DNA from 3 places in the Escherichia sp. MAL-1 genome. Region 2 is predicted to be linked to each of the others. Evidence: predicted binding sites of a transcription regulator. Region 2 holds the regulator's gene; each other region holds the start of a gene.
The links. Region 2 encodes PhoB, which activates phosphate uptake and scavenging genes when phosphate is short. Its sites were predicted from a motif close to CTGTCATAAAACTGNCNNAT; they were not measured.
Positions count from the first base shown of each region.

Region 1: the regulator PhoB is predicted to act here: its motif matches at 6,100-6,119, upstream of ugpB (sn-glycerol-3-phosphate ABC transporter substrate-binding protein UgpB).
Region 3: the regulator PhoB is predicted to act here: its motif matches at 7,776-7,795, upstream of kdgR (DNA-binding transcriptional regulator KdgR).

Region 1 covers NZ_CM129609.1:282,337-293,041, forward strand. Annotated here, with positions in the region: gene panM (aspartate 1-decarboxylase autocleavage activator PanM) at 196-579, opposite strand; gene livK (high-affinity branched-chain amino acid ABC transporter substrate-binding protein LivK) at 1,003-2,112, shown strand; gene livH (high-affinity branched-chain amino acid ABC transporter permease LivH) at 2,160-3,086, shown strand; gene livM (branched chain amino acid ABC transporter permease LivM) at 3,083-4,360, shown strand; gene livG (high-affinity branched-chain amino acid ABC transporter ATP-binding protein LivG) at 4,357-5,124, shown strand; gene livF (high-affinity branched-chain amino acid ABC transporter ATP-binding protein LivF) at 5,126-5,839, shown strand; gene ugpB (sn-glycerol-3-phosphate ABC transporter substrate-binding protein UgpB) at 6,236-7,552, shown strand; gene ugpA (sn-glycerol-3-phosphate ABC transporter permease UgpA) at 7,650-8,537, shown strand; gene ugpE (sn-glycerol-3-phosphate ABC transporter permease UgpE) at 8,534-9,379, shown strand; gene ugpC (sn-glycerol 3-phosphate ABC transporter ATP binding protein UgpC) at 9,381-10,451, shown strand; gene ugpQ (glycerophosphodiester phosphodiesterase) at 10,448-10,705, shown strand, end outside.
Region 2 covers NZ_CM129609.1:3,699,206-3,709,910, forward strand. Annotated here, with positions in the region: gene brnQ (branched-chain amino acid transporter carrier protein BrnQ) at 1-1,009, opposite strand, end outside; gene phoR (phosphate regulon sensor histidine kinase PhoR) at 1,416-2,711, opposite strand; gene phoB (phosphate response regulator transcription factor PhoB) at 2,769-3,458, opposite strand; gene sbcD (exonuclease subunit SbcD) at 3,648-4,850, shown strand; gene sbcC (exonuclease subunit SbcC) at 4,847-7,993, shown strand; gene araJ (MFS transporter AraJ) at 8,119-9,303, shown strand; gene mak (fructokinase) at 9,444-10,352, opposite strand; gene rdgC (recombination-associated protein RdgC) at 10,477-10,705, shown strand, end outside.
Region 3 covers NZ_CM129609.1:2,090,463-2,101,167, forward strand. Annotated here, with positions in the region: gene yebT (lipid-binding membrane homeostasis protein YebT) at 1-396, opposite strand, end outside; gene yebS (membrane integrity lipid transport subunit YebS) at 365-1,648, opposite strand; gene msrC (L-methionine (R)-S-oxide reductase) at 1,778-2,275, shown strand; gene proQ (RNA chaperone ProQ) at 2,372-3,070, shown strand; gene prc (carboxy terminal-processing peptidase) at 3,090-5,138, shown strand; gene htpX (protease HtpX) at 5,330-6,211, shown strand; gene ACU8XX_RS10180 (MFS transporter) at 6,257-7,630, opposite strand; gene kdgR (DNA-binding transcriptional regulator KdgR) at 7,807-8,598, shown strand; gene ACU8XX_RS10190 (YobH family protein) at 8,741-8,980, opposite strand; gene mgrB (PhoP/PhoQ regulator MgrB) at 9,139-9,282, shown strand; gene ACU8XX_RS10200 (YebO family protein) at 9,357-9,644, shown strand; gene ACU8XX_RS10205 (DUF2627 domain-containing protein) at 10,313-10,456, shown strand; gene cspE (transcription antiterminator/RNA stability regulator CspE) at 10,469-10,678, shown strand.

The sequences.
Region 1 (10,705 bases), 1.5 Mb from region 2:
TTAATCGGCAACTTTGGGTTGCCGCCAAATTGCTAATATCGAGTACGTTGCTTCATGCCGGATGCGGCGTAAACGCCTTATCCGGCCTACAAGATCCAAAGAAATCAGTAAATTGCAACACACATTGTAGGCCTGATAAGCGTAGCGCATCAGGCAATTTCTCGTTGGTCATCACTTTTGAAATCAACTTGACGATTAACGCTTCTCCCAGCCGCCCTGTTGCGCCGTAAATCCCAGTGCCTGCATAAACGCCGTCATCACACCGCGATCTTCCACGCCTGCATCCGCCATCCACCAGCATGAAACGCCAGGATTGTTACGCAAAACCTCTTCCAGCAGATATTGCCCCACACCGCGACGTCGGGTGACTTCCCGCACACGCAGGGAATCCAGTGCTCCCTCGGTGCCGCTTAAGGTTACCCGTACGGCAGCGAGCAGGCGCTCGTTAAAACGCGCGGCGTAGATACGGTGGTTATCGTCAACCTGTAAAGAGGAAGGGGAATACTCCGGCCAGATCTTTTGCAGGTCAATCCGGTCCTGGTCGCTAAAGTTTTCTAATCGAATGATGGTCAGCTTCATGGGTAACCCGTGTAAATCACAAAAGTGGAACCAGTGTAGCGAAATAATTTAATCGGAGGCTTTCTCTTTTTTATTTCTTTTGGCAGGTGATTAATTTTTTAACAGCAATAATTACAAAGTTAAAACATTAGAGAATGAAAAATACCCAGCATAATCCCCTGAATGGTAGTGAATTATTCCGCCCTTTGTGCCGTTATTTTATGCTGACAAAGGCACTTTTTTCTGTTTATCTATCAATAAATTCAGAATATTATCTGTTCTTAATCGACTGAAAAATAGGGATTTTAATCACTATTATCACAAAATACTGCGCTAAACCCTTAATCAGACAGGCAAAAACAGTGCAGTATAAAAAAAGAACAGTCTGATTTGTTAACACATAAAAACAAAGCAACACAACATCACGAATGGGGATTTTTGACTATGAAACGGAATGCGAAAACTATCATCGCAGGGATGATTGCACTGGCAATTTCACACACCGCTATGGCTGACGATATTAAAGTCGCCGTTGTCGGCGCGATGTCCGGCCCGATTGCCCAGTGGGGCGATATGGAATTTAACGGCGCGCGTCAGGCGATTAAAGACATTAATGCCAAAGGGGGAATTAAGGGCGACAAGCTGGTTGGCGTGGAATATGACGACGCCTGCGACCCGAAACAAGCCGTTGCGGTCGCCAACAAAATCGTTAATGACGGCATTAAATACGTTATTGGTCATCTGTGTTCTTCTTCTACCCAACCTGCATCAGATATCTACGAAGACGAAGGTATTCTGATGATCTCGCCGGGAGCGACCAACCCGGAGCTGACCCAACGCGGTTATCAACACATTATGCGTACTGCCGGGCTGGACTCTTCCCAGGGGCCAACGGCGGCAAAATACATTCTTGAGACGGTGAAGCCCCAGCGCATCGCCATCATTCACGACAAACAACAGTATGGCGAAGGGCTGGCGCGTTCGGTGCAGGACGGGCTGAAAGCGGCTAACGCCAACGTCGTCTTCTTCGACGGTATTACCGCCGGGGAGAAAGATTTCTCCGCGCTGATCGCCCGCCTGAAAAAAGAAAACATCGACTTCGTTTACTACGGCGGTTACTACCCGGAAATGGGGCAGATGCTGCGCCAGGCCCGTTCCGTTGGCCTGAAAACTCAGTTTATGGGGCCGGAAGGTGTGGGTAACGCATCATTGTCGAATATTGCCGGTGATGCTGCCGAAGGCATGTTGGTCACTATGCCAAAACGCTATGACCAGGATCCGGCAAACCAGGGCATCGTTGATGCGCTGAAAGCAGACAAGAAAGATCCGTCCGGGCCTTATGTCTGGATCACTTACGCGGCGGTGCAATCTCTGGCGACTGCCCTTGAGCGTACTGGCAGCGATGAGCCGCTGGCGCTGGTGAAAGATTTAAAAGCTAACGGTGCAAACACCGTGATTGGGCCGCTGAACTGGGATGAAAAAGGCGATCTTAAGGGATTTGATTTTGGTGTCTTCCAGTGGCACGCCGACGGTTCATCCACGGCAGCCAAGTGATCATCCTACCGCCCGTAAAATGCGGGCGGGTTTAGAAAGGTTACCTTATGTCTGAGCAGTTTTTGTATTTCTTGCAGCAGATGTTTAACGGCGTCACGCTGGGCAGTACCTACGCGCTGATAGCCATCGGCTACACCATGGTTTACGGCATTATCGGCATGATCAACTTCGCCCACGGCGAGGTTTATATGATTGGCAGCTACGTCTCATTTATGATCATCGCCGCGCTGATGATGATGGGCATTGATACCGGCTGGCTGCTGGTGGCGGCGGGATTCGTCGGCGCAATCGTCATTGCCAGCGCCTACGGCTGGAGTATCGAACGGGTGGCTTACCGCCCGGTGCGTAATTCTAAGCGCCTGATTGCGCTTATTTCCGCAATCGGTATGTCCATCTTCCTGCAAAACTACGTCAGCCTGACCGAAGGTTCGCGCGATGTGGCGCTGCCCAGCCTGTTTAACGGTCAGTGGGTGGTGGGCCATAGCGAAAACTTCTCTGCCTCTATTACCACCATGCAGGCGGTGATCTGGATTGTCACCTTCCTCGCCATGCTGGCGCTGACGATTTTCATTCGCTATTCCCGTATGGGGCGCGCCTGTCGTGCCTGCGCGGAAGATCTGAAAATGGCGAGCCTGCTTGGCATCAACACCGACCGGGTGATTGCTTTGACCTTTGTTATTGGCGCGGCGATGGCGGCAGTGGCTGGCGTACTGCTCGGTCAGTTCTATGGCGTCATTAACCCCTATATCGGCTTTATGGCCGGGATGAAAGCCTTTACCGCTGCGGTGCTCGGTGGGATTGGCAGCATTCCAGGGGCGATGATTGGCGGGCTGATCTTGGGGATTGCGGAGGCGCTCTCTTCTGCCTATCTGAGTACGGAATATAAGGATGTGGTTTCATTTGCCCTGCTGATTCTGGTGCTGCTGGTGATGCCGACCGGTATTCTGGGTCGCCCGGAGGTAGAGAAAGTATGAAACCGATGCATATTGCAATGGCGCTGCTCTCTGCCGCGATGTTCTTTGTCCTCGCTGGCGTCTTTATGGGCGTGCAACTGGAGCTGGATGGCACCAAACTGGTGGTCGACAGCGCTTCGGATGTCCGTTGGCAGTGGGTGTTTATCGGCACGGCGGTGGTCTTTTTCTTTCAGCTTTTGCGACCTGCTTTCCAGAAAGGGTTGAAAAGTGTTTCCGGACCGAAGTTTATTCTGCCCGCCATTGATGGCTCCACGGTGAAGCAGAAACTGTTCCTCGTGGCGCTGCTGGTGCTTGCGGTGGCGTGGCCGTTTATGGTGTCACGTGGGACGGTGGATATCGCCACTCTGACCATGATCTACATTATCCTCGGTCTCGGGCTGAATGTGGTTGTTGGTCTTTCTGGTCTGCTGGTGCTGGGGTACGGCGGTTTTTACGCCATCGGCGCTTACACCTTTGCGCTGCTCAATCACTATTACGGCTTGGGCTTCTGGACTTGTCTGCCGATTGCCGGGTTAATGGCAGCGGCGGCGGGCTTCCTGCTCGGCTTTCCGGTGCTGCGTCTGCGTGGTGATTATCTGGCGATCGTTACCCTTGGCTTCGGCGAAATTGTGCGCATATTGCTGCTCAATAACACCGAAATTACCGGCGGCCCGAACGGAATCAGTCAGATCCCGAAACCGACTTTCTTCGGCCTTGAGTTCAGCCGTACCGCTCGTGAAGGCGGCTGGGACACGTTCAGTAATTTCTTTGGCCTGAAATACGATCCCTCCGATCGCGTCATCTTCCTGTATCTGGTGGCGTTGCTGCTGGTGGTGCTAAGCCTGTTTGTCATTAACCGCCTGCTGCGGATGCCGCTGGGGCGTGCGTGGGAAGCATTGCGTGAAGATGAAATTGCCTGCCGTTCGCTGGGCTTAAGCCCGCGTCGTATCAAGCTGACCGCCTTTACCATCAGCGCCGCGTTTGCCGGTTTTGCCGGAACGCTGTTTGCGGCGCGTCAGGGCTTTGTCAGCCCGGAATCCTTCACCTTTGCCGAATCGGCGTTTGTGCTGGCGATAGTGGTGCTCGGCGGTATGGGCTCGCAATTTGCGGTGATTCTGGCGGCAATTTTGCTGGTGGTGTCGCGCGAATTGATGCGTGATTTCAACGAATACAGCATGTTAATGCTCGGTGGTTTGATGGTGCTGATGATGATCTGGCGTCCGCAGGGCTTGCTGCCCATGACGCGCCCGCAACTGAAGCTGAAAAACGGCGCAGCGAAAGGAGAGCAGGCATGAGTCAGCCATTATTATCTGTTAACGGTCTGATGATGCGCTTCGGCGGCCTGCTGGCGGTGAACAACGTCAATCTTGAACTGTACCCGCAGGAAATCGTCTCGTTAATCGGCCCTAACGGTGCCGGAAAAACCACGGTTTTTAACTGCCTGACCGGTTTCTACAAACCCACCGGCGGCACCATTTTACTGCGCGATCAGCATCTTGAAGGTTTACCGGGGCAGCAAATTGCCCGCATGGGCGTGGTGCGCACCTTCCAGCATGTGCGTCTGTTCCGTGAAATGACGGTAATTGAAAACCTGCTGGTGGCGCAGCATCAGCAACTGAAAACCGGGCTGTTCTCTGGCCTGTTGAAAACGCCTTCTTTCCGTCGCGCCCAGAGCGAAGCGCTCGACCGCGCCGCCACCTGGCTTGAGCGCATTGGTTTGCTGGAACACGCCAACCGTCAGGCGAGTAACCTGGCCTATGGTGACCAACGCCGTCTGGAGATTGCCCGTTGCATGGTGACGCAGCCGGAGATTTTAATGCTCGACGAACCGGCGGCAGGTCTTAACCCGAAAGAGACGAAAGAGCTGGATGAGCTGATTGCCGAACTGCGCAATCATCACAACACCACTATCTTGTTGATTGAACACGATATGAAGCTGGTGATGGGGATTTCAGACCGAATTTACGTGGTCAATCAGGGGACGCCACTGGCAAACGGTACGCCGGAGCAAATCCGTAATAACCCGGACGTGATCCGTGCCTATTTAGGTGAGGCATAAGATGGAAAAAGTCATGTTGTCCTTTGACAAAGTCAGCGCCCACTACGGCAAAATCCAGGCGCTGCATGAGGTGAGCTTGCATATCAATCAGGGCGAGATTGTCACGCTGATTGGCGCGAACGGGGCGGGGAAAACCACCTTGCTTGGTACGTTATGCGGCGATCCGCGCGCCACCAGCGGGCGAATTGTGTTTGATGATAAAGACATTACCGACTGGCAGACGGCGAAAATCATGCGCGAAGCGGTAGCGATTGTCCCGGAAGGGCGTCGCGTCTTCTCGCGGATGACGGTGGAAGAGAACCTGGCGATGGGCGGCTTCTTTGCCGAACGTGACCAGTTTCAGGAGCGCATAAAGTGGGTGTATGAACTGTTTCCACGTCTGCATGAGCGCCGTGTTCAGCGGGCGGGCACCATGTCCGGCGGTGAACAGCAGATGCTGGCGATTGGTCGCGCGCTGATGAGCAATCCGCGTTTGCTGCTACTTGATGAGCCATCGCTCGGTCTTGCGCCGATTATCATCCAGCAAATTTTCGACACCATCGAGCAGCTGCGCGAGCAGGGGATGACTATCTTCCTCGTCGAGCAGAACGCCAACCAGGCGCTAAAGCTGGCGGATCGCGGCTACGTGCTGGAAAACGGCCATGTGGTGCTCTCCGATACCGGCGACGTGCTGCTGGCGAACGAAGCAGTGAGAAGTGCGTATTTAGGCGGGTAATAACACGTTGATTGATAAGGAGTCAAAAGACTCCTTTGAGACAGGTGACAAATGTAAAATTGCCTGATGCGCTGCGCTTATCAGGCCTACTGGGTGAGTTGCAATATATTGAATTTGCACGATTTTGTAGGCCGGATAAGGCGTTTACGCCGCATCTGGCATGAAACGATGAGTAATCTGTAGAGTTTGATTCAGACCTTCTATTTTTCCGCTTATCCGTGCCCCATCTCCCATTTTCCCTCACCCACGCCGTCACCGCCTTGTCATCTTTCTGACACCTTACTATCTTACAAATGTAACAAAAAAGTTATTTTTCTGTAATTCGAGCATGTCATGTTACCCCGCGAGCATAAAACGCGTGAATTCGCGCATTCGGTACAACAAGAGAGATAAACGATGAAACCGTTACATTATACAGCTTCAGCACTGGCGCTCGGACTGGCGTTAATGGGGAATGCACAGGCAGTGACGACCATTCCGTTCTGGCATTCTATGGAAGGGGAACTGGGTAAAGAGGTGGATTCTCTGGCCCAACGTTTTAACGCCGAAAATCCGGATTACAAAATTGTACCGACCTATAAAGGCAACTACGAACAGAATTTAAGCGCGGGGATTGCCGCATTTCGTACCGGCAACGCTCCGGCTATTTTGCAGGTTTATGAAGTTGGCACCGCCACCATGATGGCATCGAAAGCCATTAAACCGGTATATGACGTGTTTAAAGAGGCGGGGATTCAATTCGATGAGTCGCAGTTTGTGCCGACGGTTTCCGGTTACTACTCCGACAGCAAAACGGGCCACTTACTCTCCCAGCCATTCAACAGCTCGACCCCCGTTCTCTATTACAACAAAGACGCCTTCAAGAAAGCAGGATTAGACCCGGAACAACCGCCGAAAACCTGGCAGGATCTGGCGGACTATGCCGCGAAACTGAAAGCCTCCGGTATGAAGTGCGGCTACGCCAGCGGCTGGCAGGGCTGGATCCAACTGGAAAACTTTAGCGCCTGGAACGGTCTGCCGTTTGCCAGCAAAAACAACGGCTTTGACGGCACGGACGCGGTGCTGGAGTTCAACAAGCCGGAGCAGGTGAAACACATCGCCATGCTCGAGGAGATGAACAAGAAGGGCGACTTCAGCTACGTCGGTCGTAAGGATGAATCCACCGAGAAGTTCTATAACGGTGATTGCGCGATGACCACCGCCTCTTCCGGTTCTCTTGCCAACATTCGCGAGTACGCCAAATTTAACTACGGCGTAGGCATGATGCCTTACGACGCCGATGCGAAAGATGCGCCACAAAACGCCATTATCGGCGGAGCCAGCCTGTGGGTGATGCAGGGTAAAGATAAAGAAACGTATACCGGTGTGGCGAAGTTCCTCGATTTCCTCGCGAAGCCAGAAAACGCTGCCGAGTGGCATCAGAAAACCGGTTATCTGCCAATCACCAAAGCAGCGTATGACCTGACCCGTGAGCAGGGCTTTTATGAGAAAAACCCAGGGGCGGATACCGCGACGCGTCAGATGCTGAATAAGCCGCCGTTGCCGTTCACCAAAGGGCTGCGTCTGGGCAACATGCCGCAGATCCGCGTGATTGTGGATGAAGAGCTGGAGAGCGTGTGGACCGGTAAGAAGACACCACAGCAGGCACTGGATACCGCCGTTGAGCGTGGAAATCAGTTGCTGCGCCGCTTTGAGAAATCGACGAAGTCTTAATCAGTGTAATGTCGGATGCGTTTCGCTTATCTGACCTGGCATCGCGTGTAGGCCGGATAAGCGAAGCGCATCCGGCACAGTTCAGGAATTAACCGTAATGTCATCATCCCGTCCGGTGTTCCGCTCGCGCTGGCTGCCTTATCTGCTGGTCGCGCCGCAGCTCATCATCACCGTTATCTTTTTTATCTGGCCTGCGGGCGAAGCGTTGTGGTACTCGCTACAAAGCGTCGATCCGTTTGGTTTCTCCAGCCAGTTTGTCGGCCTGGATAACTTCGTCACGCTGTTCCATGACAGCTACTATCTCGACTCCTTCTGGACGACGATAAAATTCAGCACCTTTGTCACCGTCAGCGGTTTGCTGGTATCGCTGTTCTTTGCGGCGCTGGTGGAGTACATCGTGCGCGGCAGCCGTTTCTATCAAACCTTAATGTTGCTGCCTTACGCCGTGGCTCCCGCCGTTGCCGCCGTATTGTGGATCTTCCTGTTTAACCCCGGTCGCGGGCTGATCACCCATTTTCTCGCGGAGTTCGGCTACGACTGGAACCACGCGCAAAACAGCGGTCAGGCAATGTTTCTGGTGGTGTTTGCCTCAGTATGGAAGCAAATCAGCTACAACTTCCTGTTCTTCTATGCCGCGCTGCAATCCATTCCCCGTTCGTTGATCGAAGCCGCAGCCATCGACGGTGCAGGCCCAATTCGCCGCTTCTTTAAGATTGCGCTGCCGCTTATCGCTCCGGTGAGTTTCTTCCTGCTGGTGGTGAACCTGGTGTATGCCTTCTTCGACACCTTCCCGGTGATCGACGCCGCCACGTCCGGCGGGCCGGTTCAGGCCACCACGACGCTGATTTATAAGATCTACCGCGAAGGTTTTACCGGACTGGATCTGGCTTCGTCTGCCGCACAGTCGGTGGTGTTGATGTTCCTCGTCATCGTGCTGACGGTGGTGCAGTTCCGCTATGTTGAAAGCAAGGTGCGTTACCAATGATTGAGAACCGTCCGTGGCTGACGATATTCAGCCATACCATGCTGATCCTCGGGATCGCGGTGATCCTCTTCCCGCTGTACGTGGCGTTTGTCGCGGCGACGCTGGATAAACAGGCCGTCTATGCCGCGCCGATGACGCTCATCCCCGGCACACATCTGCTGGAAAACATCCACAACATCTGGGTGAACGGGGTAGGCACGAATAGCGCGCCGTTCTGGCGGATGTTGCTTAACAGCTTTGTGATGGCGTTCAGCATTACGCTCGGCAAAATTACCGTCTCGATGCTCTCGGCATTTGCCATTGTCTGGTTTCGTTTTCCGCTACGTAACCTCTTCTTCTGGATGATTTTTATCACCCTGATGCTGCCGGTTGAAGTACGTATCTTCCCGACGGTGGAAGTCATCGCCAACCTGAAGATGCTCGACAGCTACGCCGGTTTAACGCTGCCGCTGATGGCCTCGGCGACCGCCACGTTTCTGTTTCGCCAGTTCTTTATGACGCTGCCGGATGAACTGGTGGAAGCGGCGCGGATCGACGGCGCGTCACCAATGCGTTTCTTTTGCGACATCGTTTTTCCGCTCTCCAAAACCAATCTGGCGGCGCTGTTTGTGATCACCTTTATTTACGGCTGGAACCAGTATTTGTGGCCGTTGTTGATTATTACCGATGTGGATCTCGGCACCACCGTGGCAGGGATCAAAGGGATGATCGCTACAGGCGAAGGCACCACGGAATGGAACTCAGTGATGGCGGCGATGTTGTTAACGCTTATCCCTCCGGTGGTGATTGTTTTAGTGATGCAGCGTGCCTTCGTGCGCGGCCTGGTCGATAGTGAGAAATAAGATGGCAGGACTGAAATTACAGGCAGTAACCAAAAGCTGGGATGGTAAAACCCAGGTCATTAAACCGCTGACCCTTGATGTGGCGGATGGCGAATTTATCGTGATGGTCGGGCCGTCTGGCTGCGGGAAATCGACGCTGCTGCGCATGGTTGCCGGGCTGGAGCGGGTGACAGAAGGCGATATCTGGATCAACGACCAGCGCGTGACTGAAATGGAGCCAAAAGATCGCGGGATTGCGATGGTGTTCCAGAACTACGCGCTTTATCCGCATATGAGTGTCGAAGAAAACATGGCGTGGGGGCTGAAAATTCGCGGCATGGGCAAGCAGCAAATTGCCGAGCGCGTTAAAGAAGCGGCGCGCATTCTGGAGCTGGACGGTCTGCTCAAACGTCGCCCGCGCGAGCTTTCCGGCGGTCAGCGCCAGCGTGTGGCGATGGGCCGCGCGATTGTGCGCGATCCGGCGGTGTTCCTGTTTGATGAGCCGCTCTCTAACCTCGATGCCAAGCTGCGCGTGCAGATGCGTCTTGAACTGCAACAGTTGCACCGTCGCCTGAAAACGACTTCACTCTACGTTACTCACGATCAGGTTGAAGCGATGACGCTCGCCCAGCGAGTAATGGTGATGAACGGCGGCGTTGCCGAACAGATTGGCACACCAGTTGAAGTCTACGAAAAGCCCGCCAGCCTGTTTGTAGCGAGTTTTATCGGCAGTCCGGCGATGAATCTGCTGACAGGCCGCGTGAATAACGAAGGCACGCATTTCGAACTGGACGGCGGTATTGAGCTGCCGCTAAACGGTGGCTACCGTCAGTATGCCGGGCGTAAAATGACTCTCGGCATTCGCCCGGAACATATTGCGCTAAGCTCGCAGGCAGAAGGCGGCGTACCGCTGGTGATGGACACGCTGGAGATCCTCGGCGCAGATAACCTGGCGCACGGACGCTGGGGCGAGCAGAAGCTGGTGGTGCGACTGGCGCATCAGGAGCGCCCGACGGCAGGCAGCACGCTGTGGCTGCATCTGGCGGAAAATCAGCTGCATCTTTTTGATGGTGAAACAGGACAACGAGTATGAGTAACTGGCCTTATCCCCGCATCGTCGCTCATCGTGGCGGCGGTAAGCTGGCCCCGGAAAACACCCTGGCGGCAATCGACGTCGGGGCAAAATACGGTCATAAGATGATCGAATTTGACGCGAAGTTATCGAAAGATGGCGAGATCTTCCTGCTCCATGACGACAATCTCGAACGCACCAGCAACGGCTGGGGCGTCGCGGGTGAACTGAACTGGCAGGATTTACTGCGCGTGGATGCGGGCAGTTGGTACAGC
Region 2 (10,705 bases):
TCAGCTGGCTTAAGCCGAGGTTAGAAACCACCATCGAGAAGCCGCCGAGGATAAACACCAGCGTACGATAAGAGAGCGGTACGTACTGGGCAAAGAATTCTGCACAAGCACAGGTCAGGCCAACTGCCGTTACCAGGCAGGCGATGAAGATTAACGCCGCCAGCAGGAAGCTACCGCCGCCGCCAAAGGTGTGCTGAACGTAAGCATGCAGAATAGCAGCGCCGTTTGCAGACTGATCGACCAGCGACGCGCTGTCTGAACCCAGACGGAACAGCGCGAGGTACAGCAGAGTCAGACCAACACCCGCCATCAGGCCAGCCCAGACGGTATAACGGGTCAGTAGGCGCGCTTCGGTAACGCCACGAGAACGCGCCGCGTTAACAATAACGATACCAAACACCATTGCGCCCAGCGTATCCATGGTCAGATAGCCGTTAACGAAACCGTTAGAAAACGCAGCGTTTTGATAAGCCTCAGTCGCCGTGCTGATAGAACCCGCCGGCCAGACAATCGCGGCAACAGACAGGATGACCAGCGCGATAATTTTCAGCGGCGCAAGGAAGTTGCCCACGGTATCCAGCAGCTTGCCCGGATAGAGCGAAACCAGAATAACGATAGCGAAATAGACCAGGCTGTAGATAAACAGCGGCAGCGCGGAATCACCCGTCAGCGGCGCAATCCCCACTTCAAAAGAAACGGTAGCTGTACGCGGCGTAGCGAAAAGCGGCCCCACCGCCAGGTAACAAACCGTTGCCAGCAGTACGCCAGCGACTTTACCGATTGGCGTGCTGAGGCTGTCAACACCGCCGCCAACTTTTGCCAGCGCCACTACTGTTAATACCGGCAGGCCAACGGCAGTAATGAGGAAGCCGAATGCCGCAGTCCAGACGTGTTCGCCTGCCTGTAAGCCGACCATTGGAGGGAAAATAATGTTACCTGCGCCGACGAACAACGCAAATGTCATAAAGCCCAGAGCGATGATATCGCGCGATCTTAATTGATGGGTCATAAATCATACTGCCTGTGGATGTGGTGTTGTAACGTTAAATTTTTGTGCCAATCCCTGGGGATGATACAGCGGTATATTTAAACAATTTTAGCGGGAAATACTCCCAACCAGGCGCGGCGAAGAATAGTTTTTCGATTTACCGCGTTAATGCAGTCAGTATGACAGCACCTGAAGCGCAATTTAAACGCTTATAACGTTTTAAAGCAAGGAGGGATCTAAAAACCAGAGGTATATAGCGATAAGAAATCACCAACCAGTATAAAACACTATTTCCGTGAAAAAGACATGGCTAATCATGCGAACAAAAAATCACCAACCGTTGTAAAATCTAACGCCCGTATTTTGACTGCAAAGAAAATAAGCCAGCATCGACTGGCTTATGGCAATAAAAGATGACAAAGGCGGATTAATCGCTGTTTTTGGCAATTAAACGTTCCGGGATAACAAAACTGAAACGTGTTCCTTTTCCTACTGTACTCTCAATATTCAGGCGACTTTCGTGATGATTCACCGCATGTTTCACGATCGCTAACCCTAATCCGCTACCGCCGGTTTGCCGGGAACGCGCTTTATCAACGCGATAAAAACGCTCGGTCAGGCGCGGAATATGCTCCGGTGCAATGCCCGGTCCGTTATCTTCAACGCTAAATTCGGCACCGTGCGGCACTCGCTGCCAGCGTACGGTGATATGCGTGCCTTCCGGCGTATGATTCACGGCGTTATAGACCAGGTTCGAAATCGCACTGCGTAGCTGATCTTCATTGCCAGACACCTTGAGGCCGTTATCTATCTCAAAGGTAAATGTCTGTTTTTTCTGACTCAGAGTCTGAGCCTCGCGCTCAACAACGCGCAGCATCATCGGCACATCAACCTTTTCATTGAGCAAATGCGTCGGCGCGGCTTCAATTTTCGACAGCGTCAGCAATTGCTTCACCAGCCCTTCCATCCGCTGGGTCTGCTCGCGCATGGTGTGCAACGCTTTTTCGCGTACCGCGCCTTCCAGCGGCTGCTCATCCATCATCTCCAGGTAACCCTGTAACACGGTCAATGGCGTGCGTAACTCATGGCTTACGTTGGCGAAAAAGTTGCGCCGCGCCCCTTCCAGTTGATGCATTTGCGTGACATCACGCGCCACCATCAGCAACTGTTTGTGGGTATAAGGCATGACGCGAATTTCCAGATGCCGCCCGGTGTTGAGCACCAGATTGAGCGGGCGAGAAAAATCACGCGTTTTCAGATATTGCGTAAACTCCGGGTAACGCAGTAGGTTAAGGATGTTCTGCCCGTTATCTTCCGGCCAGCGCAAACCAAGAATTTGTTGCGCCAGACCGTTACACCAGAAAATACCGCCCTCTTCCGTGGTCAGCACCACCGCGTCGGGCAGCGACTCCGCGCCGCTACGAAAGCGTTTAATCAGATTGCCCAGTTCACGGCGGCGTTTTTTATTTCGCAGCTGCATCTGGTGTAAGCCGTATAGTAGCGGTTCCCAGCTACCACGCCCCGGTGGCGGGGTCATACTGCGATCCACCCACAGCCACCATGAAAGGCGCAATAAATTCCAGAAATGCCAGATAAGCAGTCCTGTTACCGATGCCAGCAAAAACCAGGGCAGGTAACCAAAAAATGCACCCAGGATGAAAGCCGGGAGGCAGCAAAGTAGCAGCTCCAGCACCAGCCTTTTCCACGACAGCCGTTCCAGCACGTAAGATACTCCAGTTAAGAAATCATAAGCCCTGCTCTGCGTCCGATGAGCAAGGCGTTAAAAGCGGGTTGAAAAACGATATCCTGTACCGCGCACGGTCTGCACCATGCGGTCATGCCCGCCGGGCTCCAGTGCTTTACGCAGGCGACGAATGTGGACATCGACCGTGCGGTCTTCCACATACACGTTAGTTCCCCAGACGTGGTTTAACAGCTGCTCGCGGCTGTACACGCGCTCAGGATGCGTCATAAAAAAGTGCAGCAGTTTAAATTCTGTCGGCCCCATCTCCAGCGGCTCTTCGCCCGCCATCACTCGGTGAGATGTCGGGTCGAGACTTAATCCCTGCATCTCAATCACCTCTTCCACCGCCATTGGCGAAATACGGCGCATTACCGCTTTGATTCGCGCCACCAGCTCCTTCGGCGAAAACGGCTTGGTGATATAGTCATCCGCGCCGGTTTCAAGGCCGCGCACGCGATCTTCTTCTTCCCCTCTGGCGGTCAACATCACCACTGGAATATCCCGGGTCATCGACTCGCGCTTGAGGTGTTTTATGAACTGGATACCGGAGCCGCCAGGTAACATCCAGTCAAGGAGAATTAAATCCGGCCAGGGTTCATTCAGTTGATTCACAGCACTGTCATAATCTTCCGCTTCGACCGGCTGAAAGCCATTTTGTTCGAGCACGAAGCAGACCATTTCGCGAATTGGAGCTTCATCTTCTACGACCAGAATACGTCTCGCCATGATTTGCCCTGTTGTAATAAATAGGTTGCGATCATTAATGCGACGTCATTATGCGTCAGATTTATGACAGATTTATGAAAAGCTCGTCGCACATATCTTCAGGTTATTGATTTCCGTGGCGCAGAAAAAAGCAAATGGCACATCTGTTTGGGTATAATCGCGCCCATGCTTTTTCGCCAGGGAACCGTTATGCGCATCCTTCACACCTCAGACTGGCATCTCGGCCAGAACTTCTACAGTAAAAGCCGCGAAGCTGAACATCAGGCTTTTCTTGACTGGCTGCTGGAGACAGCACAAACCCATCAGGTGGATGCGATTATTGTTGCCGGTGATGTTTTCGATACCGGCTCGCCGCCCAGTTACGCCCGCACGTTATACAACCGTTTTGTTGTCAATTTACAGCAAACTGGCTGTCATCTGGTGGTACTGGCAGGAAACCATGACTCGGTCGCCACGCTGAATGAATCGCGCGATATCATGGCGTTCCTCAATACTACCGTGGTCGCCAGCGCCGGACATGCGCCGCAAATCTTGCCTCGTCGCGACGGGACGCCAGGCGCAGTGCTGTGCCCCATTCCGTTTTTACGTCCGCGTGACATTATTACCAGCCAGGCGGGGCTTAACGGTATTGAAAAACAGCAGCATTTACTGGCAGCGATTACCGATTATTACCAACAACACTATGCCGATGCCTGCAAACTGCGCGGCGATCAGCCTCTGCCCATCATCGCCACGGGACATTTAACGACCGTGGGGGCCAGTAAAAGTGACGCCGTGCGTGACATTTATATTGGCACGCTGGACGCGTTTCCGGCACAAAACTTTCCACCAGCCGACTACATCGCGCTCGGGCATATTCACCGCGCACAGATTATTGGCGGCATGGAACATGTTCGCTATTGCGGCTCCCCCATTCCACTAAGTTTTGATGAATGCGGTAAGAGTAAATATGTCCATCTGGTGACATTTTCAAACGGCAAATTAGAGAGCGTAGAAAACCTGAACGTACCGGTAACGCAACCCATGGCGGTGCTGAAAGGCGATCTGGCGTCGATTACCGAACAGCTGGAACAGTGGCGCGATGTATCACAGGAGCCACCTGTCTGGCTGGATATCGAAATCACTACTGATGAGTATCTGCATGATATTCAGCGCAAAATCCAGGCATTAACCGAATCATTGCCTGTCGAAGTATTGCTGGTACGTCGGAGTCGTGAACAGCGCGAGCGTGTGTTAGCCAGCCAACAGCGTGAAACCCTCAGCGAACTCAGCGTCGAAGAGGTGTTCAATCGCCGTCTGGCACTGGAAGAACTGGATGAATCGCAGCAGCAACGTCTGCAGCATCTTTTCGCCACGACGTTGCATAGCCTCGCCGGAGAACACGAAGCATGAAAATTCTCAGCCTGCGCCTGAAAAACCTGAACTCATTAAAAGGCGAATGGAAGATTGATTTCACCCGCGAGCCGTTCGCCAGCAACGGGCTGTTTGCCATTACCGGCCCAACCGGTGCGGGGAAAACCACCCTGCTGGACGCCATTTGTCTGGCGCTGTATCACGAAACTCCGCGCCTCTCTAACGTTTCACAATCGCAAAATGATCTCATGACCCGCGATACCGCTGAATGTCTGGCGGAGGTGGAGTTTGAAGTGAAAGGTGAAGCGTATCGCGCGTTCTGGAGCCAGAATCGGGCGCGTAACCAGCCGGACGGTAATTTGCAGGTGCCACGCGTAGAGCTGGCGCGCTGCGCCGACGGCAAAATTCTCGCCGACAAAGTGAAAGATAAGCTGGAACTGACAGCGACGTTAACCGGGCTGGATTACGGGCGCTTCACCCGTTCGATGCTGCTTTCGCAGGGGCAATTTGCTGCCTTCCTGAATGCCAAACCCAAAGAACGCGCGGAATTGCTCGAGGAGTTAACCGGCACTGAAATCTACGGGCAAATCTCGGCGATGGTTTTTGAGCAGCACAAATCGGCCCGCACTGAGCTGGAGAAGCTGCAAGCGCAGGCCAGCGGCGTCGCGTTGCTCACGCCGGAACAAGTGCAATCGCTGACAGCGAGTTTGCAGGTACTTACTGACGAAGAAAAACAGTTACTTACCGCACAGCAGCAAGAACAACAATCACTAAACTGGTTAACGCGTCTGGACGAATTGCAGCAAGAAGCCAGCCGCCGTCAGCAGGCCTTGCAACAGGCGTTAGCCGAAGAAGAAAAAGCGCAACCTCAACTGGCAGCGCTCAGTCTGGCACAACCGGCACGAAATCTTCGTCCGCACTGGGAACGCATCGCAGAACACAGCGCGGCGCTGGCGCATACTCGCCAGCAGATTGAAGAAGTAAATACTCGCTTACAGAGCACAATGGCGCTTCGCGCGAGCATTCGCCACCACGCGGCGAAGCAGTCAGCAGAATTACAGCAGCAGCAACAAAGCCTGAATACCTGGTTACAGGAACACGACCGCTTCCGTCAGTGGAACAACGAACTGGCGGGTTGGCGTGCGCAGTTCTCCCAACAAACCAGCGATCGCGAGCATCTGCGGCAATGGCAGCAACAGTTAACCCATGCTGAGCAAAAACTTAATGCGCTTGCGGCGATCACGTTGACGTTAACCGCCGATGAAGTTGCTACCGCCCTGGCGCAACATGCTGAGCAACGCCCACTGCGTCAGCACCTGGTCGCGCTGCATGGACAGATTGTTCCCCAACAAAAACGTCTGGCGCAGTTACAGGTCGCTATCCAGAATGTCACGCAAGAACAGACGCAACGTAACGCCGCACTTAACGAAATGCGCCAGCGTTATAAAGAAAAGACGCAGCAACTTGCCGATGTGAAAACCATTTGCGAGCAGGAAGCGCGCATCAAAACGCTGGAAGCTCAACGTGCACAGTTACAGGCGGGTCAGCCTTGCCCACTTTGTGGTTCCACCAGCCACCCGGCGGTCGAGGCGTATCAGGCGCTGGAGCCTGGCGTTAATCAGTCTCGATTACTGGCGCTGGAAAACGAAGTTAAAAAGCTCGGTGAAGAAGGTGCGACGCTACGTGGGCAACTGGACGCCATAACAAAGCAGCTTCAGCGTGATGAAAACGAAGCGCAAAGCCTCCGACAAGATGAGCAAGCACTTACTCAACAATGGCAAGCCGTCACGGCCAGCCTCAATATCACCTTGCAGCCACTGGACGATATTCAACCGTGGCTGGATGCACAAGATGAGCACGAACGCCAGCTGCGGTTACTCAGCCAACGGCATGAATTACAAGGGCAGATTGCCGCGCATAATCAGCAAATTATCCAGTATCAACAGCAAATTGAACAACGCCAGCAACTACTTTTAACGACATTGACGGGTTATGCACTGACATTGCCACAGGAAGATGAAGAAGAGAGCTGGTTGGCGACACGTCAGCAAGAAGCGCAGAGCTGGCAGCAACGCCAGAACGAATTAACCGCGCTGCAAAACCGTATTCAGCAGCTGACGCCGATTCTGGAAACGTTGCCGCAAAGTGATGAACTCCCGCACTGCGAAGAAACTGTGGTATTGGAAAACTGGCGGCAGGTACATGAACAATGTCTCGCATTACACAGCCAGCAGCAGACGTTACAGCAACAGGATGTTCTGGCGGCGCAAAGTCTGCAAAAAGCCCAGGCGCAGTTTGACACCGCGCTACAGGCCAGCGTCTTTGACGATCAGCAGGCGTTCCTTGCGGCGCTAATGGATGAACAAACACTAACGCAGCTGGAACAGCTCAAGCAGAATCTGGAAAACCAGCGCCGTCAGGCGCAAACGCTGGTCACTCAGACAGCAGAAACGCTGGCACAGCATCAACAACACCGACCTGACGACGGGTTGGCTCTCACTGTGACGGTGGAGCAGATTCAGCAAGAGTTAGCGCAAACTCACCAAAAGTTGCGTGAAAACACCACGAGTCAAGGCGAGATTCGCCAGCAGCTGAAGCAGGATGCAGATAACCGTCAGCAACAACAAACCTTAATGCAGCAAATTGCTCAAATGACGCAGCAGGTTGAGGACTGGGGATATCTGAATTCGCTAATAGGTTCCAAAGAGGGCGATAAATTCCGCAAGTTTGCCCAGGGGCTGACGCTGGATAATTTAGTCCATCTCGCTAATCAGCAACTTACCCGGCTGCACGGGCGCTATCTGTTACAGCGCAAAGCCAGCGAGGCGCTGGAAGTCGAGGTTGTTGATACCTGGCAGGCAGATGCGGTACGCGATACCCGTACCCTTTCCGGCGGCGAAAGTTTCCTCGTTAGTCTGGCGCTGGCGCTGGCGCTTTCGGATCTGGTCAGCCATAAAACACGTATTGACTCGCTGTTCCTTGATGAAGGTTTTGGCACGCTGGATAGCGAAACGCTGGATACCGCCCTTGATGCGCTGGATGCCCTGAACGCCAGTGGCAAAACCATCGGTGTGATTAGCCACGTAGAAGCGATGAAAGAGCGTATTCCGGTGCAGATCAAAGTGAAAAAGATCAACGGCCTGGGCTACAGCAAACTGGAAAGTACGTTTGCAGTGAAATAACTATTCAGCAGGATAATGAATACAGAGGGGCGAATTATCTCTTGGCCTTGCTGGTCGTTATCCTGCAAGCTATCACTTTATTGGCTACGGTGATTGGTAGCCGTTCTGGTGGTTGTGATGGTGGTATGAAAAAAGTCATTTTATCTTTGGCTCTGGGCACGTTTGGTTTGGGGATGGCCGAATTTGGCATTATGGGCGTGCTCACGGAGCTGGCGCATAACGTAGGAATTTCGATTCCTGCCGCCGGGCATATGATCTCGTATTATGCACTGGGGGTGGTGGTCGGTGCGCCAATCATCGCACTCTTTTCCAGCCGCTACTCACTCAAACATATCTTGTTGTTTCTGGTGGCGTTGTGCGTCATTGGCAACGCCATGTTCACGCTCTCTTCGTCTTACCTGATGCTCGCCATTGGTCGGCTGGTATCCGGCTTTCCGCATGGCGCATTTTTTGGCGTCGGAGCGATCGTGTTATCAAAAATTATCAAACCCGGAAAAGTCACCGCCGCCGTGGCGGGGATGGTTTCCGGGATGACAGTCGCCAATTTGCTGGGCATTCCGCTGGGAACGTATTTAAGTCAGGAATTTAGCTGGCGTTACACCTTTTTATTGATCGCTGTTTTTAATATTGCGGTGATGGCATCGGTCTATTTTTGGGTGCCAGATATTCGCGACGAGGCGAAAGGAAAGCTGCGCGAACAATTTCACTTTTTGCGCAGCCCGGCCCCGTGGTTAATTTTCGCCGCCACGATGTTTGGCAACGCAGGTGTGTTTGCCTGGTTCAGCTACGTAAAGCCATACATGATGTTTATTTCCGGTTTTTCGGAAACGGCGATGACCTTTATTATGATGTTAGTTGGGCTAGGGATGGTGCTGGGAAATATGCTAAGTGGCAGGATTTCAGGACGTTATTCACCACTGCGCATTGCAGCAGTGACTGACTTTATCATTGTACTGGCACTGCTGATGCTCTTTTTCTGCGGCGGCATGAAAACAACGTCGCTTATTTTTGCTTTTATTTGTTGCGCGGGATTATTTGCCCTTTCAGCACCTCTGCAAATATTGTTACTGCAAAATGCCAAAGGCGGAGAGTTATTAGGTGCCGCAGGTGGGCAAATAGCGTTTAACCTCGGTAGCGCCGTCGGCGCATATTGCGGAGGTATGATGCTGACGCTGGGGCTGGCATATAATTACGTGGCGCTGCCTGCCGCCCTGCTTTCGTTTGCTGCGATGTCATCGTTGCTGCTGTATGGTCGCTATAAGCGCCAGCAAGCGGCGGATAGTCCGGTGCTGGCGAAACCACTGGGGTAGATTACTGTCACGGTGCGCGTTGCTTATTGCCGGATGCGGCGTGAACGCCTTATCCGGCCTACGGTTCTGGCACCTTTTGTAGGCCTGATAAGCCGCGGCAAGCGTCGCATCAGGCATGATGCGCCAATTGCCTACGTTTTTTACTCTTGTGGCCATAACCACGTAGCGCCGCGTACGCCGCTGGAATCACCGTGCTTCGCCTTACGCACCGGCGTTTCACATTCGCCGCCGAAGACAAATTGTTTAATCAACTGCGGAACCGTTTGATATAAACGGTCTACATTGCTCATCCCGCCCCCCAGGACAATTACATCCGGATCGAGAATATTCACGACATGTGCCAGCGATTTTGCCAGCCGCAGCTCGTAGCGACACAATGCCAGTTCCGCTACCGGATCGCTTTCTTCAACCAGGCGGATAATTTCACTGCCTTTCAGCGCATGTCCGCTCAAACGACGATAATCCGTCGCGAATCCCGTGCCCGAAATAAAGGTTTCAATACAACCTTGTTTACCGCAATAACAAGGGACTTCCTCGCGATAACGCAGTTCGTCTTCGTCCATCCACGGTAGCGGATTGTGTCCCCACTCACCTGCCGTGCCATTGCCGCCGATATGCGCCCGCCCATTGAATGCCACGCCCGCGCCGCATCCCGTGCCGATAATCACGGCAAATACCGTCTGCGCTCCCGCTGCCGCGCCATCTACTGCTTCTGAAACCGCCAGACAGTTAGCGTCATTTGCCAGCCGCACTTCCCGCTGCAACCTCGCGCTTAAGTCTTTATCGAATGGCTGACCGTTGAGCCAGGTTGAATTGGCATTCTTCACCACACCGGTGTAAGGCGAAATTGAGCCAGGAATGCCCATACCTACCGTTCCGCGCTGTCCCGTCGCCTGCTCCGCCATATCAACCAACGTGGCGATCGTTTCAATAGTCTGCCGGTAATCATCACGCGGCGTGGGCAGACGATGGCGGTACAACTGCTCCCCTGCATCGCCCAGTGCAATCACTTCAGTTTTGGTGCCGCCTAAATCGATACCTATACGCACGGTACTCTCCTTATTTTTTTCAATATCAATAGCGTAGAGACGGACAACCGGATTGGCAATGCAAGGCCGCCGACAATTCGTTATCATGCCCGCTAAATTTAACGACAAGGCCGTGGAAATTATCATGCTGTGGTTCAAAAATTTAATGGTTTACCGTCTTAGCCGCGAGATTTCGCTGCGTGCAGAAGAGATGGAAAAACAGCTAGCCTCGATGGCATTTACCCCATGCGGCAGCCAGGACATGGCGAAGATGGGCTGGGTTCCTCCGATGGGATCGCACAGCGATGCGTTAACGCACGTTGCCAATGGTCAAATTGTTATCTGCGCGCGCAAAGAAGAAAAAATCCTCCCGT
Region 3 (10,705 bases), 1.6 Mb from region 2:
GATATAGTTACCACCGACGAGGGCGTCCAGCCCGGAGACACCTGCCAACGATGCTTTTGGCGTCACCAGCCAGAACTGAGTCTCTTCGCGCAGCGCATCTTTCATATCGGACTTGATGCTGACCTTGACTTCAATCTTACGAAGATCGTCGCTGAGGCTGATATCCTGCACTGTTCCGACTTCAACGCCCTGATAACGAACAGGCGTACGGCCCGGAACAATACCATCCGCCGACATAAAGTCGATGGTGACGGTATTACCCCGGTCCTGATAACTGTCCCAAATCAGCCAACCGGCAATCATTAGCGCGATGAAAGGCAGCAGCCAGAAAGGTGAGATACGGCGTTTATTTTTAATCTGCGCTTCAGTCGTCGAAGCGGGCGTTTCCTGACTCATGTGCATCCCAAAGTAAGCGGCTGTCCAGCCATTCCACAGCAAGAATAGTCAAAATTACCGCTGCGCCGAAATAAAACGCAGCCGGTCCCATAGTAAAAGCGAGGATCTGATCGCGATTAATCAGCGACATGGTTAAAGATATGACAAACAGGTCGAGCATCGACCAGCGACCAATCCAGGTCACCATCCGCAGTAACAGAATGCGTGTGCGTAAACCTTGCTGGCATTTAAAATGAATGCTCAACAGTAAAGTGAACATGACGATCACTTTAGTAAACGGTACCAGAATACTGGCGATAAACACGATTCCCGCAACCGCAATGTTGCTACTTGCCAGCGACATAATTCCGGAAAGAATTGTATCTTCCTGCCGTCCTCCGTTCAGATAAATGATAGAAATAGGCAACAGGTTGGCAGGTAACAACAAAACGATTGACGCTAACAGCGCCGCCCAGCATTTTTGCAAACTATGACGGCGACGCACGCGTAGCGGGATATGGCAACGCGGGCAGCGACCACGCTGATCAGGATAGCCGGTAAAATGGCACCCAAGACAGACACGGAGTTTCTCGTCCCTACGCGTAGCGGGGCGCTGCGGATAAAATCGCTCCCACAGCTCCTCGACATTAAGATGTGACAACGTCACCGTCGTTAAAATCACCAACGCCACAAAAGAGAACAAGCCCACACCCGCCTGGATATGGGCATAATCCTGTACCTTTATAGAAGCAACGCCAATGCCGACCAGGTAGATATCCAGCATTACCCACTCTTTAAGTCGCTCAAGCATCAGCAGTACCGGGCGTAGATTCATTCCCAGTCGGTTACCAAACCATAAATAAGCTATGGAGGTCACCAGAATGAGGGGGGCACCGATAACGCAGAAAAAGACCATCGACCCCGTTATCGCATCGCCCTGTTTGGTCATTTGCCAGATGCCTTGCATAACGTTGGCGTCAATACGAATGCCTAACAGCCAGATATGCAACAGCGGTTCGCCCCAGGCAAACGGCATCAGCAACAGCATGGTGAAAGCCATTGCCGCCAGGCGCGTTAGCGACCAGTCGCGCCCGTCGCGAATTTTTGCCTGACAGCGCGGACAATAGGCACTCTGATGAGAATTTATCTCGGGCAGGCTAAACAGCATGTCACATTGCGGGCAACGTTGGTAATCACCACGCGGCAGTTCCTCGCCGATTGACCTCACTGTTATCTTTTTTGTCGGCGTAATTTGTGGTGTGTTAAGAGCCATGACGTGCCAAATGTAATAAGAATTAACATTAATATTAACCCATGATTGGAATGATCTTGAGCATTAACGCATTTAATGCTTATTTTAATAGGCTGGCAGTTCCAGGTAAGACAACCAAGTGATTATATAATGAACAAAACAGAATTTTACGCGGATTTAAATCGCGACTTTAACGCGCTGATGGCGGGAGAAACCAGTTTTCTGGCAACGCTTGCGAACACCAGTGCGTTGTTATACGAGCGTCTCACTGACGTAAACTGGGCAGGTTTTTATTTGCTTGAGGACGATACACTGGTACTCGGACCATTTCAGGGCAAAATTGCCTGTGTCCGGATACCCGTCGGGCGCGGGGTGTGCGGCACTGCGGTTGCCCGCAATCAAGTGCAGCGTATCGAGGATGTTCACGCGTTTGACGGGCATATTGCCTGTGATGCGGCGAGTAATTCTGAAATTGTTCTGCCGCTGGTGGTGAAAAATCAGATTATTGGTGTTCTTGACATCGATAGTACCGTCTTCGGTCGCTTTACAGACGAGGACGAGCAAGGCTTACGTCAGCTTGTGGCACAGCTTGAAAAAGTGCTTGCAACGACGGATTACAAAAAATTCTTTGCGAGCGTCGCAGGATAATCAACGGATAACGTAGCATTTACTGGTAGCGTCATTATAATGACGCCTGTTCATGCCTGCGCTTGTTGGCTACGTCCGTTGTAATCAGGAAATTTCATGGAAAATCAACCTAAGTTGAATAGCAGTAAAGAAGTAATCGCGTTTCTGGCCGAACGTTTTCCCCACTGTTTCAGTGCGGAAGGTGAAGCGCGTCCGCTGAAAATCGGTATTTTTCAGGATTTGGTCGATCGTGTTGCCGGGGAAATGAACCTGAGCAAAACGCAATTACGATCCGCTTTACGTCTCTACACTTCGAGCTGGCGTTATCTTTACGGTGTTAAACCCGGCGCAACGCGTGTCGATCTTGACGGCAACCCATGCGGTGAGCTGGACGAGCAACATGTAGAGCATGCTCGCAAGCAGCTTGAAGAAGCGAAAGCGCGTGTTCAGGCACAGCGTGCTGAACAGCAAGCGAAAAAACGCGAAGCTGCCGCAGCTGCTGGTGAGAAAGAAGACGCACCGCGCCGCGAACGCAAGCCACGTCCGACCACGCCACGCCGCAAAGAAGGCGCTGAACGTAAACCTCGTGCGCAAAAGCCGGTAGAGAAAGCGCCAAAAACAGTAAAAGCACCTCGCGAAGAACAGCACACCCCGGTTTCTGACATTTCAGCTCTGACTGTCGGACAAGCCCTGAAGGTGAAAGCGGGTCAAAACGCGATGGATGCCACCGTATTAGAAATCACCAAAGACGGCGTCCGCGTCCAGCTGAATTCGGGTATGTCTTTGATTGTGCGCGCAGAACACCTAGTGTTCTGAAACGGAGGCCGGGCCAGGCATGAACATGTTTTTTAGGCTTACCGCGTTAGCTGGCCTGCTTGCAATAGCAGGCCAGACCTTCGCTGTAGAAGATATCACGCGTGCTGATCAAATTCCGGTATTAAAGGAAGAGACGCAGCATGCGACGGTAAGTGAGCGCGTAACGTCGCGCTTCACCCGTTCTCATTATCGCCAGTTCGACCTCGATCAGGCATTTTCGGCCAAAATCTTTGACCGCTACCTGAATCTGCTCGATTACAGCCACAACGTGCTGCTGGCAAGCGATGTTGAACAGTTCGCGAAAAAGAAAACCGAGTTAGGCGATGAACTGCGTTCAGGCAAACTCGACGTTTTCTACGATCTCTACAATCTGGCGCAAAAGCGCCGTTTTGAGCGTTACCAGTACGCTTTGTCGGTACTGGAAAAGCCGATGGATTTCACCGGCAACGACACTTATAACCTTGACCGCAGCAAAGCGCCCTGGCCGAAAAACGAGGCTGAGTTGAACGCGCTGTGGGACAGTAAAGTCAAATTCGACGAGTTAAGCCTGAAGCTGGCAGGAAAAACGGATAAAGAAATTCGTGAAACCCTGACACGCCGCTACAAATTTACCATTCGTCGTCTGGCGCAAACCAACAGCGAAGATGTTTTCTCGCTGGCAATGACGGCGTTTGCGCGTGAAATCGACCCGCATACCAACTATCTTTCCCCGCGTAATACCGAACAGTTCAACACTGAAATGAGTTTGTCGCTGGAAGGTATTGGCGCAGTGCTGCAAATGGATGATGACTACACCGTTATCAATTCGATGGTGGCAGGTGGTCCGGCAGCGAAGAGTAAAGCTATCAGCGTTGGTGACAAAATTGTCGGTGTTGGTCAAACAGGCAAGCCGATGGTTGACGTGATTGGCTGGCGTCTTGATGATGTGGTTGCCTTAATTAAAGGGCCGAAGGGCAGTAAAGTTCGTCTGGAAATTTTACCTGCTGGTAAAGGGACCAAGACCCGCACTGTAACATTGACCCGTGAACGTATTCGTCTCGAAGACCGCGCGGTTAAAATGTCGGTGAAGACCGTCGGTAAAGAGAAAGTCGGCGTGCTGGATATTCCGGGCTTCTATGTGGGTTTGACAGACGATGTCAAAGTTCAACTGCAGAAACTGGAAAAACAGAATGTCAGCAGTGTGATCATCGACCTGCGTAGCAATGGCGGTGGGGCGTTGACCGAAGCGGTATCGCTCTCAGGTCTGTTTATTCCTGCGGGTCCCATTGTTCAGGTCCGCGATAACAACGGCAAGGTTCGTGAAGACAGCGATACCGACGGGCAGGTGTTCTATAAAGGCCCGCTGGTGGTACTGGTTGACCGTTTCAGTGCTTCGGCTTCAGAAATCTTTGCCGCGGCAATGCAGGATTACGGTCGTGCGCTGGTTGTGGGTGAACCGACGTTTGGTAAAGGCACCGTTCAGCAATACCGTTCATTGAACCGTATTTACGATCAGATGTTACGTCCTGAATGGCCAGCGCTGGGTTCTGTGCAGTACACGATCCAGAAATTCTATCGCGTTAACGGCGGCAGTACGCAACGTAAAGGCGTAACGCCAGACATCATCATGCCGACGGGTAATGAAGAAACGGAAACGGGTGAGAAATTCGAAGATAACGCGCTGCCGTGGGATAGCATCGATGCCGCGACTTATGTGAAATCAGGAGATTTAACTGCCTTTGAACCGGAGCTGCTGAAGGAACATAATGCGCGTATCGCGAAAGATCCTGAGTTCCAGAACATCATGAAGGATATCGCGCGCTTCAACGCTATGAAGGACAAGCGCAATATCGTTTCTCTGAACTACGCTGTGCGTGAGAAAGAGAATAATGAAGATGATGCGACGCGTCTGGCGCGTTTGAACGAACGCTTTAAACGCGAAGGTAAACCGGAGTTGAAGAAGCTGGATGATCTACCGAAAGATTACCAGGAGCCGGATCCTTATCTGGATGAGACGGTGAATATCGCACTCGATCTGGCGAAGCTTGAAAAAGCCAGACCCGCGGAACAACCCGCTCCCGTCAAGTAATATCAATCAGGCACAAGAAATTGTGCCTGATTTTTTAACAGCGGCAAGATGCCGTAAATCAGATGCTACAAAATGTAAAGTTGTGTCTTTCTGGTGACTTACGCACTATCCAGACTTGAAAATAGTCGCGTAACCCATACGATGTGGGTATCGCATATTGCGTTTTGTTAAACTGAGGTAAAAAGAAAATTATGATGCGAATCGCGCTCTTCCTGCTAACGAACCTGGCCGTAATGGTCGTTTTCGGGCTGGTACTGAGCCTGACAGGGATACAGTCGAGCAGCGTTCAGGGGCTGATGATCATGGCCTTGCTGTTCGGTTTTGGTGGTTCCTTCGTTTCGCTTCTGATGTCCAAATGGATGGCATTACGATCTGTTGGCGGGGAAGTGATCGAGCAACCGCGTAACGAAAGGGAACGTTGGCTGGTCAATACTGTAGCAACCCAGGCTCGTCAGGCGGGGATCGCTATGCCGCAAGTGGCTATCTACCATGCGCCGGACATCAACGCTTTTGCAACCGGTGCGCGCCGTGATGCCTCTCTGGTTGCTGTCAGCACCGGTTTGCTGCAGAACATGAGCCCGGATGAAGCCGAGGCGGTAATTGCTCACGAAATCAGCCACATCGCCAATGGTGATATGGTTACCATGACGCTGATTCAGGGCGTGGTGAACACCTTCGTTATCTTTATTTCCCGTATTCTGGCGCAGCTTGCCGCGGGTTTTATGGGCGGAAATCGTGATGAAGGTGAAGAGAGCAACGGCAACCCGCTGATCTACTTTGCGGTTGCAACGGTTCTGGAACTGGTGTTTGGTATTCTGGCGAGCATTATCACCATGTGGTTCTCGCGTCATCGTGAATTCCATGCTGATGCCGGTTCGGCAAAATTGGTTGGTCGCGAGAAAATGATTGCCGCGCTGCAGCGCCTGAAAACCAGCTATGAACCGCAAGAAGCAACCAGCATGATGGCTTTCTGCATTAACGGTAAGTCGAAATCGCTCAGTGAGTTGTTCATGACTCACCCGCCGCTGGATAAACGAATTGAAGCTCTGCGTACGGGTGAATACCTGAAGTAATATGAAGTAAATACTAAAAAGCGCGTCCTGATCGACGCGCTTTTTTTATGCCCTGGATCGTGGCTGAGTGATACGTAAACCACTGACACAGGCAGCAATCACTGCCAGAATAGCCGCAGCCATCAGCGAAACGTGCGTACCATTATCACCGAACTGATTTAGCATCAGCGCCACCAGTGCCGCGCCGCTACTCTGACCCAGTAGACGAGCCGTTCCTAACATGCCACTGGCTCCACCGCTACGTTCGCGAGGAGCGGAGGTAATAATGGTGTGGTTATTGGGTGACTGGAACAAGCCAAATCCAGCGCCACATAAGATCATCGGCCAGATAATATTGATATCCGCAGGTGACGCGGGCAGCAGAACCAGGGAAAAAAGCCCCGCAGCCATGATGAACAACCCTAGAGCACCCAGCAATCCTGCATGTACGCGTTCAATCAAATAGCCTGCCAACGGAGCCATCACCATCGTTGCTAACGGCCACGGTGTCAGAAGTAAACCTGTTTCGACTTCACTACGCCCGAGCACGGTTTGCAGGTAAAAGGGCAGGGAAACCATTGCCAGCATTTGTGCGCAGAAAGAGCAAACAGATGTGCAAATAGAAAGTGAAAACAGCGGGATACGCAGTAAATCCACCGGTAGCAGCGGTACGGGAAGAGAAAGCTGGCGGCGAATAAAGAAAATACCAACAACAACCATTACCACCAGTTCCGCAGCAATTAACGTCAGCGATTGCCCCTGAGCGAAACCACTCAACGCAGTGATAAGCAGGCCGAAGGTTAACGCGTTCATCACGGCGCTGGGCAGGTCGAAACGGGGTTTACTGGCGCGAGAACCATTGGGTGGCAGAAAACGCATCGCCAGAAGCAGGGCGATAATACCTAACGGTACGTTGATTAAAAATAACCATTTCCAGGATGCGATGGAGAGGATTGCTGCAGCAATTGTCGGCCCGGCAGCAGAAGAGACGGCAACAATAAACGAGTTTATGCCCATCCCTCTCCCCAGAAAACGTTGTGGATAGATCAGGCGGATAAGTGCGGTATTAACGCTCATCAACGCTGCACCGCCGAAACCTTGTATGACACGCGCAAGGGTGAGCATTTGCAGCGAATCAGAAAGGGCGCAGAACAGTGAAGACAACAGAAAAACGACCAGACCGCATTTATAAATACGTCGATAGCCAAACATATCGCCCAGAAACGAAAACGAGAGCAGGGAGATGACAATGGCGATTTGATAGGCGTTCACTACCCAGATGGAACTGGCTGGCGTGGCATGAAGGTCCGTGGCGATTGTTGGCAGGGCGACGTTGGCGATTGCGCCGTCAAGGACAGCCATCGAAATACCAATCACAATGGTTAATATCGCACCGTATCGCTGGGGCAATGGCAGGCCGTCGGCCTGAACTTTTGGCATAGGAATTTTATATCTTTGGTGAATAATCAACAGGGGTATGATTCTAGCACTGATATTCACGGTGGATGTCGCAGAATTGTAACTAACCGGCAAAAGATGGATTGCGACCACCCTGGTGCGAAATTATAATAAAAAACAGTTCTGATTTTTATAAAACACTCGCAATGAGGTGATAAATGGCTAACGCAGATCTGGATAAACAGCCTGATTCTGTATCTTCCGTGCTAAAAGTTTTTGGCATTTTGCAGGCGCTGGGTGAAGAGCGCGAAATAGGGATAACCGAGCTGTCGCAGCGCGTCATGATGTCAAAAAGCACCGTTTATCGCTTTTTACAGACCATGAAAACCTTAGGTTATGTGGCGCAGGAAGGGGAGTCGGAGAAATATTCCCTGACCCTGAAATTGTTTGAACTGGGCGCTCGCGCGTTACAAAACGTCGATTTAATTCGTAGCGCAGATATCCAGATGCGTGAGATCTCCCGCCTGACCAAAGAAACTATCCACCTCGGCGCACTGGACGAAGACAGTATTGTTTACATTCACAAAATTGACTCTATGTACAATTTGCGCATGTATTCACGGATTGGGCGTCGTAATCCGCTGTACAGCACCGCGATTGGTAAGGTACTGCTGGCATGGCGCGATCGCGATGAAGTGAAGCAAATTCTTGAGGGCGTGGAGTATAAACGCAGTACCGAGCGGACCATCACCAGTACAGAAGCGTTATTACCCGTTCTGGACCAGGTGCGCGAGCAGGGGTATGGCGAAGATAACGAAGAGCAGGAAGAAGGGCTGCGATGCATTGCGGTACCGGTATTTGATCGCTTTGGCGTGGTCATTGCCGGTTTGAGCATCTCCTTCCCGACGTTGCGTTTCTCTGAAGAGCGTTTACAGGAATATGTCGCAATGTTGCATACCGCAGCGCGCAAAATTTCTGCCCAAATGGGTTATCACGACTATCCGTTCTGATGAGAGTAAGAACCTGTCGGAATATCAAACAGACAGGTTCTTTATTTAGCATGAGAAAAATAAAGTTGAAGGTGCGTTATATTAAACGCGCTTGCTATAAGAATATTTTACTCATGAGTGAGAATCTGGTTATTTATTACCCTTAACCATTATCGACCACGATATTGCTTTTACGTAACAGTGGGCAATCTGTTATCCCCAAGAAACCACTTTTAGTGTGCAAGTATTGTACCGTGCTGGTGCCTCTGGCAGTCAGATAGGTACATTGCAAACCTAATCCTGCGGCATTCTCTTTGCTTCCAATCAAAACGCCATATCCGCTGAGTAATAATCCTATCCATACCAGTGCTATCAGCATAACTGTGCGAATGATGAATCGCATTACAACCTCTTCTCTTTTTATGTTCGCTTAATCGTAGCGGCAATATGCGCTGAAGCAAGCTACTCATTCCGAAAAAGCACGAATATCGACATAGTTAGGCGCTGTTTAACTAACGCATGCTAGTTTAATGACATAAGGTAGGTGAAGCGGAGATTGGAGTGAAAAAGTTTCGATGGGTCGTTCTGGTTGTCGTGGTGTTGGCTTGCTTGCTGCTTTGGGCGCAGGTATTCAACATGATGTGCGATCAGGATGTACAATTTTTCAGCGGAATTTGTGCCATTAACCAGTTTATCCCGTGGTGATATCATTTTTTCAGCACTAGATTTTCTTCCTCTCCAGCAGTGGTAGAATAGCGCCTCTACTCAGAGGTGGTGAAATGAACGAAGTTGTAAATTCAGGCGTGATGAACATTGCGTCTTTGGTTGTATCGGTGGTGGTTCTTCTTATCGGGCTCATCTTGTGGTTTTTTATCAATCGTGCCAGTTCTCGGACTAACGAACAGATTGAACTGCTTGAGGCGTTGCTGGATCAGCAAAAACGTCAAAATGCACTGTTACGTCGTTTGTGCGAAGCAAACGAACCTGAGAAAGCAGATAAAAAGACCGTTGAGAGTCAAAAATCGGTTGAAGACGAAGATATTATTCGTCTGGTCGCCGAACGATAATCCTTCCTCAATCTTGAGTAACCCCGTCGTTGAAGGGTTACTCAATTCATCCTGATTATACGCACTGCCATGGTGCAACTGCTTCAAATTAAAACTCTGGTCTGACTTCAAATAATTATCATATTATTTATTTGCGTAACGGGATATCAGAAAAAGATATTTTCCTCATTAATTTATTAGGATGTTTACATCGGATTTGTGATTAAGCGTGGTATTATTTATTAGCGAAACGTTTCTCTCTTGATTTTTTGCTCATTCATCAATTTTTCTTATTTTAAATTTTCAATCCCTTTGGGGATTGACTTCTCTTTAGGGTAATTGATAGCCGTTAACTGACTGTTTTATGAGAAAAAGTGATATAACTTTTTATTCATTGCATAGCAAAAAATGTGATATTGCACGCACTATGTAATAACTTCTCCCACTGGCCTGGAACAACTGAACTTATTGAACTATGTTAGAAACTACGCCAGTTTAAGTATCTGCCTGAACTGGCAAGGTTAAGCACAATGATATATCGGCGCGTATTCCGTTGCATAAGTGTGCAAAAAAAGTGGAAGACGTATCGAGATTTGTGCGTCTGATCGAGACATGTTTAAAAATGGCTTGCCATAATTAACGTTGTATGTGATAACAGATTTCGGGTTAAACGAGGTACAGTTCTGTTTATGTGTGGCATTTTCAGTAAAGAAGTCCTGAGTAAACACGTTGACGTTGAATACCGCTTCTCTGCCGAGCCTTATATTGGTGCCTCATGCAGTAATGTGTCAGTTTTATCTATGTTATGCCTGCGGGCGAAGAAAACAATCTAAGGAATTTTTCAAATGGCAAAGATTAAAGGTCAGGTTAAGTGGTTCAACGAGTCTAAAGGTTTTGGCTTCATTACTCCGGCTGATGGCAGCAAAGACGTGTTCGTACACTTCTCCGCTATCCAGGGTAATGGCTTCAAAACTCTGGCTGAAGGTCAGAACGTTGAGTTCGAAATTCAGGACGGCCAGAAAGGTCCGGCAGCTGTTAACGTAACAGCTATCTGATCGAATCCACTGATCTGAAGTGTGAAT